Regions from separate parts of the Rhizobium sp. 57MFTsu3.2 genome, predicted to be linked through region 2. Evidence: predicted binding sites of a transcription regulator. Region 2 holds the regulator's gene; each other region holds the start of a gene.
The links. Region 2 encodes LexA, which represses DNA repair genes until DNA is damaged. Its sites were predicted from a motif close to TGTTCNNNNTGTGTTCNG; they were not measured.
Positions count from the first base shown of each region.

Region 1: AF71_RS00545 (DNA recombination protein RmuC) is a predicted target of LexA. The motif match lies at 3,867-3,884, and genes of this name have one in related genera.
Region 3: dnaE (DNA polymerase III subunit alpha) is a predicted target of LexA. The motif match lies at 4,941-4,958, and genes of this name have one in related genera.

Region 1 covers NZ_JDWI01000001.1:106,995-113,479, forward strand. The annotation lists gene truA (tRNA pseudouridine(38-40) synthase TruA) at 1-549, opposite strand, end outside; gene fmt (methionyl-tRNA formyltransferase) at 549-1,484, opposite strand; gene def (peptide deformylase) at 1,609-2,127, opposite strand; gene AF71_RS00540 (globin-coupled sensor protein) at 2,225-3,721, opposite strand; gene AF71_RS00545 (DNA recombination protein RmuC) at 3,917-5,143, shown strand; gene AF71_RS00550 (ribokinase) at 5,192-6,091, shown strand; gene AF71_RS00555 (methyl-accepting chemotaxis protein) at 6,311-6,485, shown strand, end outside.
Region 2 covers NZ_JDWI01000036.1:4-6,488, forward strand. The annotation lists gene lexA (transcriptional repressor LexA) at 714-1,430, opposite strand; gene AF71_RS27160 (VOC family protein) at 1,630-2,514, shown strand; gene kdsA (3-deoxy-8-phosphooctulonate synthase) at 2,511-3,356, shown strand; gene AF71_RS27170 (HAMP domain-containing methyl-accepting chemotaxis protein) at 3,377-5,221, opposite strand; gene eno (phosphopyruvate hydratase) at 5,634-6,485, shown strand, end outside.
Region 3 covers NZ_JDWI01000011.1:82,649-89,133, reverse strand. The annotation lists gene AF71_RS14130 (L,D-transpeptidase family protein) at 1-1,217, shown strand, start outside; gene dnaE (DNA polymerase III subunit alpha) at 1,220-4,720, opposite strand; gene AF71_RS14120 (hypothetical protein) at 5,024-5,608, shown strand; gene AF71_RS14115 (DUF5680 domain-containing protein) at 5,677-6,141, shown strand; gene AF71_RS14110 (ABC transporter ATP-binding protein) at 6,142-6,485, opposite strand, start outside.

The DNA of each region.
Region 1 (6,485 bases), on a different contig from region 2:
TTCGCCGTTTCTCGTCACGTCCAGCCGATCAAGTGTTCGAATCGGACTGTTGGCCTGGCAATGTGCGGAGCGGAAGGTGGAGAAATCGTGCTTGCCGACGAGCGTCTGCGCCGCCGCATGCATGACCTCATGGTCAAGCGCTTTTGGGACCCACCATGCCTTCCCGGCCCCCAGCGCCAACGGCGCCCGGCGGCTGATGATGCGATAAAGATAATGGCGCCGCAGCGCCGAGAACCGTGCGTCGAAGAACTCGCTCGCCGCTTCCACGCTGACGATCGCGACCCGCTCCCCGGCCATCTTGAGGTGGGCGTTCAGCGCATTCTGCAATTTGAAGGCCGACCACTCCCTGGCGAGATCGGCATGGATGACCTGGCCCATTGCATGAACGCCGGAATCGGTGCGCCCCGCGCCGCGGATCGACACCGTCTCACCGCTTGCCGACAGAATCGCCTTCTCGATCGCCCCTTGGACAGACGGTCCGTTCTCCTGCCGCTGCCAGCCAACGTAAGGACCACCGTCATATTCAACGATCATGCGGTAACGATGCATCAGGGAAGCCTCGTGCCCGATGGAAGCGGTGTCCCGCGCAGGAAATCAGCGGCCGGCAACGGCTTGCCACCGGCTTTCTGCAGTCTGGTCAGGCGAACGGCGCCGGTTCCACAGGCAACGACCAGATCATCGGTCAGCAACTCGCCAGCGCTGCCGCGGCCTTGTGCGATTTCCGAGGCCAGCACCTTGACGCGCTCAGGCTTGCCGCCGATTGCCACTTCGAACCACGCGCCCGGAAACGGCGCCAGACCGCGAATGTGATTATGGATGTCAGCGGCGTCCCGCGAGAAGTCGATCCGCGTCTCGCCCTTGTCGATCTTGGCGGCGTAGAGCACACCGTCCGACGGCTGCGGCGTCAGGGGAAGATCGCCCATCTCGAGCTTGACCATTGCCTCAGCCATTGCCCTGGCCCCGACATGCATCAGCTTGTCGTGCAATTCCCCGGCCGTGGTGTCGGGGCCGATCTCGACTTCACCGGTGAGAGCCACCGGGCCGGTATCGAGCCCCTTGTCCATCTTCATCACCATCATGCCGGTCTTTTCGTCGCCGGCCATGATCGCCCGCTGAATCGGAGCAGCACCCCGCCACCGGGGCAGGAGTGAGGCATGACCATTGTAGCAGCCGTGGCGCGTGCCGGTCAGAATCGCCTCCGGCAATAGCAGTCCATAGGCAACCACAACAGCGACATCTGCATCATGCGCCCTGAAGCGCTCGCGCTCTTCCGGATCCTTGAAATTCACCGGCGTAAAGACGGGAATGCCGAGCAGCTCAGCCGCCTGGTGCACCGGCGACTTCTGCAGGTCCAACCCGCGCCGTCCGCCCGGCCGTGGCGGCTGCGTGTAGACGGCAAGAATCGTGTGACCCGCGTCGATCAGCGCTCGCAGGGTCGGGACGGAGAATTCGGGCGTGCCCATGAAGATGATGCGAAGCGACATTTCTATCCCGCCATGTTTCCGGTCAGACGTCTTCAAACGGGCTTGCGAGCTTCAGATCAAGCCCCTTCAGGCATCCGGCCCGCGAAATCGCCTGTCCAGCGAGGCTGCGTCAGCAAAGGTCCGGTTAGAGCGCCTTCGCCGACTTCGCCGCCTTTGTGAACTTCTTGATCACCATGTCCCGCTTCAGGCGAGAAATGTGGTCGATGAAGAGTACGCCGTTCAGGTGGTCAATCTCGTGCTGCAGGCAGGTCGCGAGCAGGCCGTCGGCTTGCACCGTCTGCTCCTTGCCATCACGGTCGAGATATTTGACGGTGACGGTCGCCGGGCGTTCGACTTCGGCATAATAGTCAGGGATCGAAAGGCATCCCTCCTCATATACCGAACGCTCGTCTGTCGATGCCACGACCTCCGGATTGACGAATACGAGGGGCTGCTTCTCTTCGCCCTCGCGGGAAACGTCGATGACCAGCATGCGGCGCGGCACGCCGATCTGGATGGCAGCAAGGCCGATACCGGGCGCGTCGTACATGGTTTCAAGCATGTCGTCGGCAAGTCGCTGAAGATCGGCGTCAACGCGCTCGATCGGCTTGGAAACCTGACGAAGCAGCGGATCGGGGAGAATGATGAGTGGCTTGATGGTCATGGCGTTCCCATAACGCATCTTTTTCCAGGATGGAATTATCCGGTGGGCTGGCGGAGCGCTTTTTTACGCCCCAGCCCGGAATTTCGCCGCATTCCCGTCATGCGGCGCGGCGTGTCGTGGTCATCGAACGTTGCTCGACGCCGGTACGGAAGCGCTGCAGCAGTGCAACCAGATTGTCGACTTCGCCGCGCAGGCGCCGCGTCTCGGCAGAGGTGTTCTCGACCATTCCCGAGTTCTGCTGCGTGATCGTGTCCATGTTGCGGATGGCGACACTGACCTCGTTGACCCCGGTTGCCTGATCGCGCGCGGCAGCGGCGATATCGGCAACGAAGCTGTTGATGATATCGATGCGGTTGATCATGTCGTTCAGCGCCTCGCCGGTGCTGCTGACGATGTCCACTCCTTCGTTCACCTGGACCGAGCTTTCCGAAATCAGGTTCTTGATCTCCTTGGCGGCGTCGGCGGTGCGCTGCGCCAGTTGGCGGACCTCTTGCGCCACGACGGCAAAGCCCTTGCCCGCTTCGCCGGCACGCGCAGCCTCCACGCCGGCGTTCAACACCAGCAGGTTCGTCTGGAAAGCAATCTCGTCGATGACGCCGATGATCTTGGCGATCTCGGTCGAGGATTTTTCGATGCCGGCCATCGCGGAAACGGCGCTGGTGACGAGTTCGCCGGAGTTCTTGGCCTTCTGCTGCGTCTCACGGACCGCACCGGATGCCTTTTCGGCGTTTGCGGCAGTCTGTCCGACACTGACCGAAAGCTGTTGCAGCGCCGCCGAGCTTTCCTCGACGCCAGCTGCCTGCTGGGCCGTCCGCAAAGCAAGGTCATCGGAGGCCTTGGCGATCACGTCCGTACCCCTCAGGATCTCGCCCGAGGTTGCCCGCACCGAGCCAAAGGACGCGCGAAGAGCGGCGACGGCGCGGTTATAGTCGTCGGCCATGGCTTTGAAATTACCGGGGAGATCTGGCGGCAGCGTGGCCTCGAGATCGCCGTTCGACAGCGCCTCCAGACCGCGGCGAAGATGATCGAGCGCAACGGCCTGATCCTGCTCGGCCTTTACGCGCTCTTCTTCCAGCTTGCGTCGCTTCTCTTCGAGCGCTTCCAGATAGACCGAGATCGAATAGTCCATATCGAGCATCGCGGCCTTGATGACCGCTGAAAGCTTCTCGGCCAGCACCTTGCCCTGCTGCCTGGCGAACATGGAGGGCCACTGCTTGGCCATCAGGCCCTTCACGAGTTCGCTCATCAGCAGCGCGTAGCCACCGATATACCAGCGAGGCTCGAGGCCAATACGGGCATGGGTCTTGCCCACCGTGACCACGCCTTTGACGTAGGTTTCGTCGAAGTTGCCGCCAGCCAGATTGGCCCAGTGGTCTTCCTGGCGCTTCTTGGCATGTCCCATATGCGCTTTATCGGCAAAGAAGCTTGCGACCTCAGACGTCATTGCCAGCTTCGCGTAAAACTTGTCGAGAGCGCCGCCGAGCAACTCCGAGATTGCCGGGCGCATCTCACGCAGCGCCGTGCGGGCTCCGTCGTCCAGCTCGATGAAATCGAGGCGTTGCTTGAGCGTGCTGTCGGACTGCTGGCTGGTCATGATCTCTCTGCTTTGTAATTGATGCAAAAGGGAATTTGACCTGACCTTTTACGCAATATGGTTGAGCAAAGGTTAAATGAACTTGAGATTTGTCAACTGTCGTTTGTTCCCTCTACGAGCCAATCCTTTGGGAAGGCTTGCGAGTTGTTCACGTTTTGATCTAGCCATCCCACACGAGTTTGTTATGGTGGCGAAATGAACACCAGCTCTGAGTCGTTTCTCCTCGCCCTTTCCCGTATCAGTCCTGCCACGCTGGCGCTCGTCGGAGGCGCGATCGCGGCTCTGGTCTTGTTGCTGATCCTCCTTCTCGTCCGCAGCGGGCAGGTGCGGCGCGAGCAGGCCGAGGTAGCGAGCCTCCGTGCCGCCGAGACGGATGCTCGAATGGCCGAACTTCTGAAAATCCAGGCGGAAATGCACGGGCGCATGTCGACAATGGCCGAAGTGTTCGGCTCGAGGCAGTCCGAGCTCAACCAGGCGATCAACCAGCGTCTCGATGGTATGTCGCAGCGCGTCAGTTCGACGATCAGCGAGCAGACCAAATCGACGCACGAGAACCTGCAGCGGCTGCAGGAGCGTCTCGCCGTCATCGATGCCGCCCAGAACAACATCCAGACACTGGCGAAAGATGTCGTCGGTTTGCAGGCGATCCTCTCCAACAAGCAGACACGCGGCGCTTTCGGCCAATCGCGCATGGAGACGATTGTCGCCGACGGCCTTCCGATGGGGGCCTATGCCTTCCAACAGACGCTTTCCAATGGCTCGCGCCCGGACTGCACCATTCGCATGCCCAACGGCGCACCACCGCTGGTGGTCGACGCGAAGTTCCCGCTTGAAGCCTGGAACGCGATCCGGGACGCCGGCGGACCTGACGGAGCCAAGGTCGCCTCGCAGCAGTTCCGCCGCGACATGGAAACGCACATCCGCGATATCTCCGAGAAATATCTGATCCAGGGCGAGACGCAGGACACGGCCTTCATGTTCGTGCCGTCGGAATCGATCTTCGCGGAGATCCACGAGAATTTCGAAGCGATCGTGCAGAAGGCGCACCGGTCGCGCATCGTCATCGTGTCGCCTTCGCTGCTGATGCTCTCCATCCAGGTTATTCAGGCAGTCCTGAAAGATCAGCGGATGCGGGCCCAGGCACACGTCATCCAGGGCGAAGTCGCGAACCTGATGGACGATCTCGGCCGTCTCGACGAGCGTGTTCGCAAGCTGCAGAGCCATTTTTCCATGACGCAAAGAGATGTCGACCAGATCCTCACCTCCACCGATAAGCTCACCAAGCGCGGCGCGAAAATCGAAGCTCTGGAGTTCGAGGGCGGCGACAACAGCAAGGCCGCGGCGCGGGACGGTGATGGCGCGCCAAAATCCGTCGACAGCCGCAGCGGGCTTCTGAAGCTCAGAGTGGTTGACGACGAGTAAGCCCTTCAGGCAGTGTCGCGCTCAAGAAAAGCATTGGACGGGACACTCATGATCACAGTCTTCGGCTCCATCAACATGGACCTCATCGCCACCACCGCGCGCTTGCCGAAGCCCGGCGAAACGGTTGCCGGCAACGGCTTCTCAACGGCAGCAGGCGGCAAGGGCGCCAATCAGGCACTTGCGGCGCGACGCGCCGGCCGAACCGTTCACATGGCGGGAGCCGTCGGACGCGACGCCTTTGCGGAGCCGGCGGTTGCTCTCTTGAAGGACGCCGGCACTGGACTTGAAACCGTCAAGCAGGTCGACGAGCCGACCGGAACCGCACTGATCCTCGTCGGCGGTGACGGCGAGAACATGATTGCCGTTGTGCCTGGCGCAAACGGCACGATGACGCCGGCCGATGCCGACGTCGCGATCGACGCGATGAAGGAGGGCGACATCCTGATGCTGCAGCTCGAGGTGCCCGTTCCGGCCGTCGAGCGGGCGCTGGCCGCGGCGCGCGCCAAGAGCGTCACGTCCATCCTCAACCTGGCCCCACTGATCGAAGACGCTCCACGCCTCGGCCGCCTTGCCGACATCGTGATCGCGAACGAGACCGAGTTCGAGCGTCTTGCCGGCCAGGAAAACATGGGCACGGCGGATCGCGAGGCCGCGCTGAAACGACTCAATGCGGAGACGGGGCAAACCCTGATCGTGACGCTCGGCGCAGACGGCGTCATCGCAATCCGCGACGGCGTCATCTCCCGTGCGAAGGGATTGAAGATCGAGCCTGTCGATACGGTCGGTGCCGGCGACACGTTCTGCGGCTATTTCGCCGCGAGCCTGGACGAAGGCCTAGATTTCGAGGCATCGCTGCGGCGGGCCGCCGTCGCAGGATCGCTCGCCTGCCTCAAGCAAGGCGCTCAGCCATCGATCCCATCAAGCGCCGAAGTCGCAAACGAGCTATAGGGCAATTCGCCCCGCGACATATCGGGGCGGTTTGCCGTATGCAGCGTCTGTTTTCATTAGATTTCATTCAAATTTAATAGGTTTCCGGCGATGTTCCAGCCATCGCCGGCCTTCGCCAAGGGGTCGGCTTCTGTCACGGCTGCTCCATGAGGGGGCGACGCCTTCGTCCCTGTGCCGATGAATGCCCCGTACGGCACATCCTTGCTTCCCGAGGAATCCATGTTCATCTTTCGCATGAAATCGCTTGCAGCCAAGCTTATCCTCATTACGGGCGTTGCCATCGCCCTCGTCCTCCTCATTTCCAACTTCTTCCTCATCGGCGAGACGCGCAACCGCGTGCGGACCCTCACCATGGACCAAGCTAATCTCGAGGCGAAGGCTATCGCCAACGAGG
Region 2 (6,485 bases):
ACTTACAGGCGTACAGAAGGACAAAGCGCAACAGTTTAATTTAGGAGATTGGCCATCACGGTGAGCAGGGACGTCACCGTGCTGAGCTGATGCTGTGAACTTGCAAGTGAAGAGCAGATGGTGCGATCGATCGATCCAAGACGCGTGACACTCCGTTAATTCCACTGGCCTTTTAAGGTCGTTACCGTGTTAGGAACGCGCGTTGCGGAAACCATCTTGGCCAGTGGTCATGTGCGACCACACACAAAGGCCGCACATATGGAAGCAAGCGATCCGATCAAAAATATCTGCAGAAAACACTTGCAACAGGGAGCCGTCCACATATGGAATTGCGCAATGCCCGCGATGCGTTACGTCAGGCTGCGACGAGCGCTGAGGACCGATTTGTATGCCTGAAAGGCGCCTGGTGCACAGCCACGCACGATAGCGGCTACTTCGTGACGATCGTCGAAAATCCCGCTTACTTCGGCGCTGCCTGCGATACGGCCGATATCGTCGTGACACCCGCTCGCCTCCGCACGACGGGGTGCCGGTCGGGCGCACTTTTGTTCACCGGCGAAACCTTGCGTCGCTTTGGTGCCGCTGAGGTAAGGATCGACGATCAAGGTAGCCCCGTCGAAACGACGGCCTATATACGAGGCTCGACCGCCCTTGGATCCGCCATCGGGCGTATAATTGGCGAAGCGGCACCTTTGACGGCGAGCCGCTTGCCTTCAATGATAGCGGCGAATGAGGCCGACAAGCTTGCCCTGGACCTTGACACGGTCAGGCCCGAAAATGCGCGTCTCGTAAGCCGGGTTTGCCGCCTCAAGTGCGATGGAGGCGCCTTTCCGGCGGAAGCGCTTGAGCGTCGCTTCCTCATCATCGACAAGCGCAACAACGATGTCGCCGGCATTGGCGGTGCTGCCGTTGCGGATGATTACCGTGTCGCCATCAAAGATGCCGGCCTCGATCATCGAGTCGCCCTTGACCTCAAGCGCATAGTGCTCGCCTGGGCCAAGCATGTCCGCCGGAACCGTGATGTCATGGGTATTGTTCTGAATTGCCGAAATCGGTACGCCGGCAGCAATCCGTCCCATGACCGGTACAGAGGCAGGACCGCCGTTGTCAGCCTGCGGCGCTGGCTTCGGCGCCACAACTGGCTGTGGTTTGCCGAGGCTGCCTTCGATAACGCTCGGCGAAAAACCGCGGCGGGGCTGCAGGCTCGGGTTATATGCCTCGGGCAGTTTGATGACTTCCAGAGCGCGGGCTCGATTCGGCAGTCGGCGAATGAAGCCCCGTTCCTCCAGCGCGGTAATCAGGCGGTGGATGCCTGACTTCGACGCGAGGTCCAAGGCATCCTTCATTTCATCAAAAGAAGGGGGGACACCGGACTCCTTCATTCGCTCGTGAATGAAGAGAAGAAGCTCCTGTTGCTTGCGCGTCAGCATCGAAGTTGAACCCCAGAGTCGTGAAACAAAGCCAGAACAGACACTATATGTTCCATATGTGTTCCGCAAGTACCTAAATTTTCGTAAAACTTGCCTGCAACTTGCTGAGTTTTTGCGTCTCATTTGACCGAAAGCGTAGAAGGGGGTTGCATTGTCCTGTTGCCCGGCGCACATCTTCGCAAATTCCGGAGAAGTTGCCATGAGCGAAGCACATCCGCTGGACCACATCGTGCTGCCGGTTCCAAATATCAGGCTCTCGCGCGAGCGTCTCGGAAAGCTGGGATTCACCGTCGCGCCCGACGCCCGGCACCCGTTTGGGACCGAGAATGCCTGCATATTCTTCGCCGACGAAACTTATCTGGAGCCTCTCGGGGTCGCCAATGCCGAACTGCATGAAGCTTCGGCGCAGAAAGGCAATGTCTTCACCGCGCGGGACCGTGCCTTTCGATTCCGATGTGGAGACGATGGGCTGTCTGCCGTGGTCTTTGCGACGGCAGATGCCGATCGCGACCATGCCCGGTTTCTGTCCGAAAAGATCAATGGCGGCGAGATGCTGCAGTTCGAGCGGCCGATGAAGATGCCCGATGGCTCGGAGGTGACGGCTGCATTTAAGCTCGCCTTTGCAGTTGACCTGCGCGCTCCAGATTTCTTTTTCTTCACATGCCAACGTGTCAACCCGCTGCCAGCCGACCGGAAAGCCCTGCAAGTGCATGCAAATGGGGTGGTTGGGATCGCAGAGATCGTGCTTGGGGCACCCGACCCCAAGGCGTTTGGACCATTCCTGCGCGCCGCCGCCCACAGCTTGGGAACGACCAATGAGGCCTTCGGTGTGAGTGTGACAACTCCGAATGCCAGAGTGAGTGTTCTCTCCCCGGATGGACTGGACGCCTACTTCGACATCCCTGCGCCTTCCGACGATCGCGGTCTGCGTGGTGTTGCCATCGTTTTCAAAGTAGGCGATCTCGCCGTGACAGAAGCGCAATTGGCTGCTAACGGGATGACCTATACGCGCAAGAACAATCGAATTCTGGTGAAGGCCGCGCCCGGACAGGGCGCTCTCTTCGCCTTCGAGGAGAAACGATGAGCCAGACAAATTCCGAAGTCGTGGTCGGCGAAGGCGCCGGCCGCGTCACCTTTTCGAATTCCGGCAAGCTGTCGCTGATTGCCGGGCCTTGTCAGATGGAGAGCCGTGAGCATGCCTTCATGGTCGCCGGTGTGCTGAAGGAACTCTGCGACAAGCTTGGTCTCGGCCTCGTCTACAAGTCCTCCTTTGACAAGGCGAACCGGACGTCGCTGTCAGCGCAGCGCGGTATCGGCCTCGAAACGGCGCTTGAAGTGTTCGCCGATCTCAAGAGGGAATACGGCTTTCCTGTCCTGACCGACATTCATACCGAAGAGCAGTGTGCCGAGGTGTCCACCGTCGTCGACATCCTGCAGATCCCAGCTTTCCTCAGCCGTCAGACCGACCTGCTCGTTGCCGCCGCCAAGACCGGCCGCGTCATCAACGTCAAGAAGGGGCAGTTCCTCGCGCCCTGGGACATGAAGAACGTCCTCAACAAGCTGAATTCGAGCGGAAATCCGAACATCTTGCTTTGCGAACGCGGTGCTTCCTTCGGCTACAATACGCTGGTCTCCGACATGCGATCGCTGCCTATCATGGCGGCGATGGGCGCCCCCGTGGTCTTCGACGCCACGCATTCGGTCCAGCAGCCGGGCGGGCAGGGCGGTTCGAGCGGAGGGCAGCGCGAGTTCGTGGAGACGCTCGCGCGTGCGGCGGTCGCCGTCGGCGTCGCTGGCGTATTCGTGGAAACCCACGAAGATCCTGACAATGCGCCTTCGGATGGTCCCAACATGGTCTATCTGCGGGATATGCCGCGGCTTCTCGAAAAGCTGCTGGCCTTCGATGCGATTGCCAAGGCGGGATAAATGGATGGACGTGCACGCCGTCAACCGGCGAGCGCCAACCTCGTCTTTGTGGGATATGCCGATCCTGCCGTCCTCTCCGTGCCTTCGAGAGCGAAGCGGGAGAGCAGGTGATTGAGGTGTAGCGCCTCGTTGCCAAGCTCGCGGCAGGCTGCGCTGGTTTCCTCCGCCATCGCGGCGTTTTGTTGGGTGACGCTGTCCATGGTGTTGACGGCGGCATTGACCTCGACGAGCGCGGTCGTCTGTTCCGAGGAAGAGCGCACGATCGCCTCGATCAGCGTCGTCACCTTCAGCACCTGCTGATCGATACTGTTCAAGGCTTCGCCGGTGCGGTTCACCAAGGCAACGCCGGTTGACACCTGACTGGACGAAGTCTCGACCAACTGCTTGATTTCCTTCGCCAGCTTGGCAGAGCGGCCGGCGAGGTCGCGCACTTCTTGCGCCACGACGGCAAAACCCTTTCCGGCCTCGCCGGCACGAGCGGCCTCAACACCAGCATTGAGCGCGAGCAAGTTGGTCTGGAAGGCGATCTCGTCGATGACGTTGATGATTTCGCCGATCTGCACGGATGATGCTTCGATCTTCTCCATCGCAGCTACGGCCTCGTGCACGACAGTTGCCGAATAGCTGGCGCTTTCCTTCGTCACCGTCATCATCGCGTTTGCTTCATGGGCGCGTTTCGACGAGTTTTTGACCGTAACCGTGATCTGATCTAGCGCCGAGGCTGCCTGCTCCAGCGATGCGGCCTGATGTTCCGTTCGCCGGGCCAGATCATCCGTGCTTGTTGCGATTTCGCTAGTGCCAGTCCTGACCGTAGTGGTTGCCGTCGCGATATCCCTCATTGTGCCGGAAAGCGTGCGGACGCTCGAATTGAACTGCTCGCGTAGCCTCTCGTAGTCCGGCGCGAACGCTTCGTTGAGCTGGACGGTGAGGTCGCCGCGGGAAAGACGGTCCAGGCCGCGGCTTAGGCTCACGATGATGCGTTCGCGGCCGGCATCCTCATCAGCCTTGGAGGCGGCCAGCGCCGCATCGCGCTGGGCTTGGGCCTGGCGCTCCGCATCCTGGTGTTCGCGGATTTTGTTCCGTTCTTGCGCCGATTCGCGAAACACGGTGACGGCGCGTGCCATTTCGCCAATTTCATCGACACGGTGGCTGAAGGGGACTTCCTTGGAATAGTCGCCGCCCGCTAGGATCGCCATGTAGTCGCGCATCGCCGAAAGTGGCACGATGGCGCGCCGGCGGAAGGCGTAGAGGCCGCCAAGAAGCAGGCAAAGCGAGACCGCCGCAGATGCAACCGTGATCGCCGAGAGAATGCTTGTCTGTTCGGCCGCGTCTTTTTCAGCCTTTGCCAGGAAGGCGTTCGCCATATCAACGAGCTCGTTGACCGCCGTTTCGTGGATATGAAAATTGGTCGCAAGCTTCTCGAAGGCTGTCGGGATGACCGCAGAGTCGTGGTTAAGGATGGCGGGCGCGAGTTCGTCCTGCATCACCTTCCAGAACGCATCGCCTTTGATGAGGACGTCGTTCAGAAGTTTTTCCTTGAGGTCTGCGCTGAGCGCGGTTGCCTGCCAATACTTGCGGCGATCCTCATAGGCGGGCTTCAGGACATTTTGAATGCGGTCGATGTTCTTTCCGGCGACCTCCGGGCGCTGCACCGCCTCGAGTGCAAGCATGTAGGATTCAACGACATAGAGGGGCGGCGGCAGAATATCGGCAACGAGATCCTTGCCGTAGACGATTTGCCGGTACATCTCGCCGTTCACGCGTAGCTTATTGAAGGCGTAGTTTTGTATGCCGATCGAAGCAATGAGCCCGGCGGCGACGACCACCGCGAAGATGGCAAGGCTTCGTGCAATATTGAGTTTCATCCTATGCCCCGTAAATAGTAAATAGTGAACGACGTCGTTTCTGAAACCATTGGAAATTTTCGAGCAGCAGCTATGGATCGTGACAGGCGGCTTGGCCGCATAAGGAAGCGCATCATGCAATAACGCCTGCCGAAGAAGGTGTTATTTCCTTTCGGCCGTTAACAAATATGATTGGTTACTGGTCGATAAATTTACAACCAGCTTGAAAGTCAAAATTTATATTTCCAAAACGTCAGGTTTTGAAAGTTGATAAGCGTTGTCTCCAACCAACGGCCGGGCGTGGCTTCAAAGGCCTGACATATTCACCCGTTAGGGCCGTGGCATGCCATCTGTCGTCAGTGTGGCATTGTAATTTGTGTGCCTTCGATTAAACAGGCTTCCAACGTTATCACCCACCGAGCAGGAAGAACCGATGACTGCAATTACCGACATTATCGCCCGCGAGATTCTCGACAGCCGTGGCAATCCGACCGTCGAAGTCGATGTCTATCTCGAAGACGGCAGCATGGGCCGTGCGGCGGTGCCGTCGGGCGCTTCCACCGGTGCTCACGAAGCTGTTGAAGTTCGCGATGGTGGCAATCGCTATCTCGGCAAGGGTGTTGAAAAGGCTGTCGAAGCCGCCAACACCGAAATCTTTGACGCGATCGGCGGCATTGATGCCGAAAACCAGATCCAGATCGACAACATCATGATCGAACTGGACGGCACGCCGAACAAGTCGCGCCTCGGCGCCAACGCCATCCTCGGCGTATCGCTCGCGGTTGCCAAGGCTGCTGCCCAGGCTGCCGGCCTGCCGCTCTACCGTTATGTCGGTGGCGCCAGCGCCCACCTGCTGCCGGTCCCGATGATGAACATCATCAACGGTGGCGCGCATGCCGACAACCCGATCGACTTCCAGGAGTTCATGATCCTGCCGGTCGGTGCCGATTCCATCCGCGAAGCCGTTCGCATGGGCTCGGAAGTATTCCACGTCCTCAAGAAGGAGCTGTCGGCTCAGGGCCACAACACCAACGTCGGCGATGAGGGTGGTTTCGCGCCGGGCCTGAAGAGCGCCCCTGAAGCCCTCGACTTCATCATGAAGTCGATCGAGAAAGCCGGCTACAAGCCGGGCGAAGACATCTACCTCGGCCTCGACTGCGCTGCGACCGAATTCTTCAAGGACGGCAAGTACGTTCTCGAAGGCGAAGGCCGCACGCTGGAATCGGGTGCCATGGCTGAATACCTTGCCCAGCTCGCCGCCCAGTATCCGATCATCTCCATCGAA
Region 3 (6,485 bases), on a different contig from region 2:
TTGGCCTCGGCTTGCTGTCGGCCACCGCGCTCGTGCATCCCGCTCTCGCGGCGGATGCACGCACGCTGCAGATCTTCGTATCGAAGGATGCGCAGTCGCTTACGCTCTACGACGGCACAGAGGTCGTGGCGACCTCGAAGGTTTCGACGGGGAAGCCGGGCCATACGACGCCGAGCGGCATCTTTTCCGTCATCGAGAAGCAGAGATATCACGAATCCAATATCTATTCGGCTGCGCCGATGCCGTTCATGCAGCGGCTGACCTGGTCTGGCATCGCGCTTCACGAGTCGCATTCCGTGCCGCGCTACCCAGCATCGCATGGCTGCGTCCGAATGCCGGCAGCCTTCGCCAAGCAGCTCTACAAGATGACGGCAATGGGCGTTCCGGTTGTCATTACCGACGCGGAAGTAACGCCGGAACCGATCGATCACCCGACGCTCTTCCGGCCGGATATGCCGGAGCCGCCAGCACTGCTTTCCGACGCTTCGCTGAGGCCGACGATCGGGCAGGCTCCCGTTCAGGTCGCCATGAACGACGTCGCGCCACCGCCTGCACAAATGCCGGCAGCGAGCGCTCCCGCAAACGACACACCGATCCGTATTCTCATTACGCGCCGCAGTCTGCGCGAGGAGATCATCGACCTTCAGACATATCTCAACGAGCTCGGATTTGCCGCGGGTGAACCGGATGGCCTCCTCGGGTCGGCAACGCTTCAGGCAATCAGTGATTTCAAGTTGCAGCATCCAGTCGAGCCGACCAACGACAAGTCACCGGCAAGTGACGCGCTCATTAAGGCGGTCTATGCCGCGGCGGGCAAGGGAGCGCCGCCGAACGGCGTCATCATGGTTCGCCAAGGCTTCCAGCCGGTTCTTGAAGCGCCGATCTCGATCGAGAACCCGGGCCTTGCCCTCGGTACGCATTTCTTCTCTGTCCACAACGTCGATTTCGAAACCGGCTCGGCGGACTGGATGGGAGCGACGCTTCCCAACACACTCGCCCGCGCGATCATGAACCGGCTCGGCATTAGCAGCCTGGAAAGCTCGATCATATCAGGCACGCCGATCGCCAATGCGCTGAGCCGTATCGATATTCCTGAGGAGGCGCGGCGGAAGATCGACGCCATGCTGACCACCGGCTCGACGTTGACAATCTCAGACACCGGCCTCGGACCGGAGACCGGCGAAGGAACCGACTTCATCACCCTTACAAGAGGTTGACGTCAGACCAGCTCGACGTCGATGACGCCGGGCGCTGCGCGCAGTGCGGCAGCAATCTCCGGCGTGATACGATATTTCTGCGGAAGCTCGACTTCCACCTCGCGCTTGCCTTCCTCCTTGATCACGATGAAGGAGACAAGGCCATCGCCCTTGGCATTGAGGTGTGCCGCGACGGCACGAAGCGGCCCGGAATCGCGCACGTAGACGCGCAGGGCCTTCTGCATCTGCAGCGATTTCTCTTCCAGCGACTGAATGGTCTGCAGGCGAAGGCCGATGCCTTCCGGCCGCTCTTCCCCTGTCGCCGTGATAACGAAGGACTTTCCGGACTCCAGCACGTCGCGATACTGGTTCAACATCTCGGAGAACAGAACGGCTTCGAACTGACCCGAGGAGTCGGAGAACACGATGATACCCATCTTGTTGCCGGTCCTGGTCTTGCGCTCCTGCTTGGAAATGACGGTGCCCGCAAGGCGGCCGTTGCTCGCGCCCTGCTTCACGGCCGCCGAAAACTCGGCGAAGGTCTGCACGCGCATCTTCTGCAGAATGCTCTGGTAGCTATCGAGCGGATGCGCGGTCAGGTAGAAGCCCAGGACCTGGAATTCCTTGAGCAGCTTTTCTGAGGCCAGCCACGGCGAAAACGGCGGCAGCGAGATTCTCTCTGGGCCGGATGAAAGAGCGCTGCCGAAGATATCCGACTGGCCGCTCAGCTTGTTTTCCTGCGCACGCTGGGCGTAGCCCATGATGCGGTCGAGCCCGCCCGCCAGTTGCGCGCGGTCGAGCCCGAAACAATCGAAAGCACCGGCGAAGATCAGGCTTTCCAGCACGCGGCGGTTCACCTGTCGCGGATCAATGCGCAGGCAGAAATCCTCAAGGCTCGCGAATGGAGTGCCACCGCGGACCTCCACGATATGATCGACAGCCGATTCGCCGACCCCCTTCAGCGCCGCCAGCGCGTAGTAGATCCTGTTGTCGCCGGTCTCGAAATGGCGGAACGAGGTCTGTACCGAAGGAGGGATTACCTCGATGTCGAGACGCTTGGCGTCCTGCCGGAAGTCGTTGACCTTTTCGGTGTTCGACATATCGAGCGTCATCGACGCGGCGAGGAACTCGACCGGATAATGCGCCTTCATATAGGCGGTCTGGTAGGAAACGATCGCGTAAGCGGCGGCGTGAGACTTGTTGAAACCGTAGTTGGCGAACTTGGCGAGCAGGTCGAAGATCACATCGGCTTGCGGCTTCTTCACGCCGTTCTTGACGGCGCCATCGACGAAGCGCTCGCGCTGCTGGTCCATCTCCGCCTTGATCTTCTTACCCATGGCGCGACGCAGAAGGTCGGCTTCACCGAGCGAGTAGCCCGACAGGACCTGGGCGATCTGCATCACCTGCTCCTGGTAGACGATAACCCCCTGCGTTTCCTTCAGCAGGTAGTCGATCGTCGGATGGATCGACTCGATCTCTTCCTCGCCGTGCTTGCGGGCATTGTAGACCGGGATGTTTTCCATCGGGCCTGGGCGATAAAGCGCCACGAGTGCGATGATGTCCTCGATGCAGTCCGGCTTCATGCCGATCAGCGCCTTGCGCATGCCCGCACTTTCAACCTGGAACACGCCAACCGTTTCGCCGCGCGAGAGCATCTCGTAGGTCAGCTTATCGTCCAGCGGGATCGAGGCAAGATCGACCTTGATGCCACGCTTGGCGACGAAATCGACGGCGACCTTCAACGTGGTCAGCGTCTTCAGCCCGAGGAAGTCGAACTTGACGAGGCCGGCCTGCTCGACCCACTTCATGTTGAACTGGGTGACAGGCATGTCGGAACGCGGATCGCGGTACATCGGCACCAGCTTCGACAGCGGGCGGTCGCCGATGACGATACCGGCAGCGTGGGTCGATGCGTGGCGGTAGAGACCTTCAATCTTCTGGGCGATATCGAGCAGGCGGGCGACGACCGGCTCCTTGTCGGCCTCCTCCTGCAGCTTCGGCTCTTCCTCGATCGCCTTCGACAGCGGCGTCGGGTTGGCCGGATTGTTCGGCACCAGCTTACAGATCTTGTCGACCTGACCGTAGGGCATCTCCAGCACACGGCCGACGTCGCGCAGCGCCGCGCGGGCCTGCAGCGAACCGAAGGTGATGATCTGCGCGACCTGTTCGCGGCCGTACTTGCGCTGCACATAACGGATCACCTCTTCGCGGCGGTCCTGGCAGAAGTCGATATCGAAGTCGGGCATCGAGACGCGTTCCGGGTTGAGGAAGCGTTCGAAGAGCAGCGAGAAGCGCAAGGGATCAACGTCAGTGATCGTCAGCGCGTAGGCAACGAGAGAGCCTGCACCGGAGCCGCGGCCCGGGCCGACGGGGATGTCATGCTGTTTTGCCCATTTGATAAAGTCCGAAACGATGAGGAAGTAACCCGGGAATTTCATGCGCTCGATGACGCTCAGCTCGAATTCCAGGCGCTCGCGGTAATCCTTCTCCTCATAGCCGGGCGACATGCCGAGAGTGGCAAGGCGCTTATCCAGCCCCTCCTCCGCCTGCCGGCGCAGTTCGAGTGCCTCTTCGCGTTCCGCCTCCTCGGGATCGGCGGTGGCGCCGGTGAAACGCGGCAGGATCGGCTTGCGCGTCTTCAGGATGAACGAGCAGCGCCGCGCGATCTCGATGGTGTTTTCCAGCGCCTCCGGCAGATCCGCAAACAGCTTCGCCATTTCGGCGCGGCTTTTCAGGTAGTGATCAGGCGTCAGGCGAAACCGGGTATCATCCGAAACGATGGCGTTGTGGGCGACGGCCATCAGGGCGTCATGCGCATCATAGTCGTCACGGGTCGGGAAAAAGGCTTCGTTGGTGGCGACCAACGGCAGGTCGTGCTCATAGGCAAGGCCGACGAGCTTCTGCTCATGACGCTTGTCGTAAGTGCCGTGCCGCTGCAACTCAACATAGAGCCGGTTACCGAAATGGCGCTTCAGCAGCAGGAGGCGTGCTTCCGCCTGGGCGGCATGCCCATCCTTCAGCGCCACGTCGACCGGCCCCGTCAGGGCGCCGGTCAAAGCGATCAGGCCGTCGGTGCCGATCTCGTCGAGCCAGGAGGCACGAATGTGGATCGATTGACCGTTGCCCTCGCCGCCGAGATAGGCGCGGCTGACAAGGTCCACCAGCCGCTCGTAGCCGGCGTCGGTGGCCGCAAGGAGCACCAGCGACGGCAGCTTGGCGAGCGCCTGCTGGCCGCCGCGCCGTTCCGTCTCCAGTCCATCCTCCATGTCGATCGAGACCTGGCAGCCGATGATCGGCTGAAGGCCCTCGTCCATCGCCTTCTGTGAGAATTCGAGGGCGACGAACAGGTTGTTGGTGTCGGTGATCGCTATGGCCGGCTGGCTGTCGCCCGACGCCTTGTAGAGGATCTTCTTAAGCGGCAGCGCACCTTCAAGGAGCGAATAGGCCGAGTGGACCCGAAGGTGAACGAAGCCCGGCGTACCACCGATGAAACCGCCTTCCGCGTCTTTCTCCGCACCCGCCATGACATGCCTTCCGATCACCTGAATCAATCAGGTCTATTCTCAGCATTGAGGGGTTGATGTCCAGACAAGGGCTGCGCTCGGACCGCATGGCAGCCATGCGGTCCCCGGAATTCTTACATTGCCATGCAGATAAGCGAGAAGCTGGCAACGAACATTGCGATGGAGGTGAATGCTGCGATATCACGGATCAAGTCAGTCATTTGGCTCTCCTGTTCTCTTATGTTTTCAATTTGTTCCGCTATTGTTCTATTGTCAACAGGATTCTTTTCCGTTTTGCTGACCGCATGGCGATGGGAGAAAAGCATGTTTAAGTTTGTATTAATTGCTGGATTGGCTCTATCGGCGGCGTTTACCGCTCGAGCCGAGCAAATCGATCCCACGCGGATCGTCGACGCGGCGACGGGGGATTGGGATGGCGATGGGCGTGCGGACCTCGCGCTGCTGGTTGCTCCCGAGGAGGGCGCCAACTATGATCAAATCGGCATCTACCTCTATCTTCGTGACAGCGACCACGAACTTCTGCGGCTTTCGCTGGCCGCACCAAACAAGATCTGGGGCAGCACCAATGCGGACGGCGTCTTCGGACAGGAACCGTCGTTGAAGGCCGTCGGCAAATCCTCCATCGCCGTACACTCACAGAACAGCGCGATCGGGCGCGATCGCTGGGACCAGACGCTGACGGTGGCCTATCGGAACAAGCAGTTCGTCGTTGCCGGCTATACCTACAACCACTACGACACGCTCGACCCCAATGCGGCCGGCTCCTGCGACTACAATGCACTGACCGGCAAGCTGCAGAAGGATGGCAAGGATGTCAAAGCCGAGCCACGTGTCCTCCCGATCGCTGAGTGGAACGACGACACTGGACAAACGATCTGCGGACCGTGAGGCTTGTTCTTATTTTGTTCTTTACATTTAATAGCGTTGTTGAGACGCTGTCGAGCGGAGGGAACGCCATGGATATTGTCGCATTGAACAGTTTCATCGTCGAGGCGAAGGCGAATACCTATGTCGGTGGCGGAAGCCCTGTGCCCGCCTGCCGGACAGGATCGCGCGACATCGGATATCAGCGCGGCGCCTGGCGCTATCTCGACAGCTATTTCGGCGGCGCAGATTTCGCCGGGCAAGAAGTGGTCTGGCTGGAGAGCGAACCGGTCTGGGCGATGAACTACTTCGGACGCATCGTCGAGCATTCGCTGATCGGCGGAGAACGGGCGGGAACGGTGATCAAGGCTGCACTGTCAAAAATGTATGCCGAATATCGGCGCTTCCTCGGCGGCATGGAGTTCGAGCACGCCTTCGGTTACTATGCCGATCAAAGCATAGGGGACTGCAGCCATTTCAGCGGTCGCGAAGTGATCGTCGTGAACGAGCGCAGAGCCTACGAATTGGACTACCGTGGCGGTCTCATCCACCCCTAATCAGAAATCCACGACCTTGCCGTCGGCGATAGTCACGCGGCGGTCCATGCGCCCGGCGAGTTCGTGATTGTGGGTCGCGATCAGCGCCGCCAGGCCTGATTGACGCACCAGCGCTTCAAGCGCGTCAAAGACATAGCTTGCCGTTTCAGGATCAAGGTTGCCAGTCGGTTCGTCCGCCAGCAGCAGGCTTGGCGCATTCGCGACGGCACGCGCAATCGCCACACGCTGCTGCTCGCCACCGGAAAGCTCTCCGGGGCGATGCGCGCCGCGATGGCCTATGCGCATATAATCGAGCAGCTGGCCGGCTCGCTCCTTCGCTTCCTTACGCGGCAGCCCTGCGATCA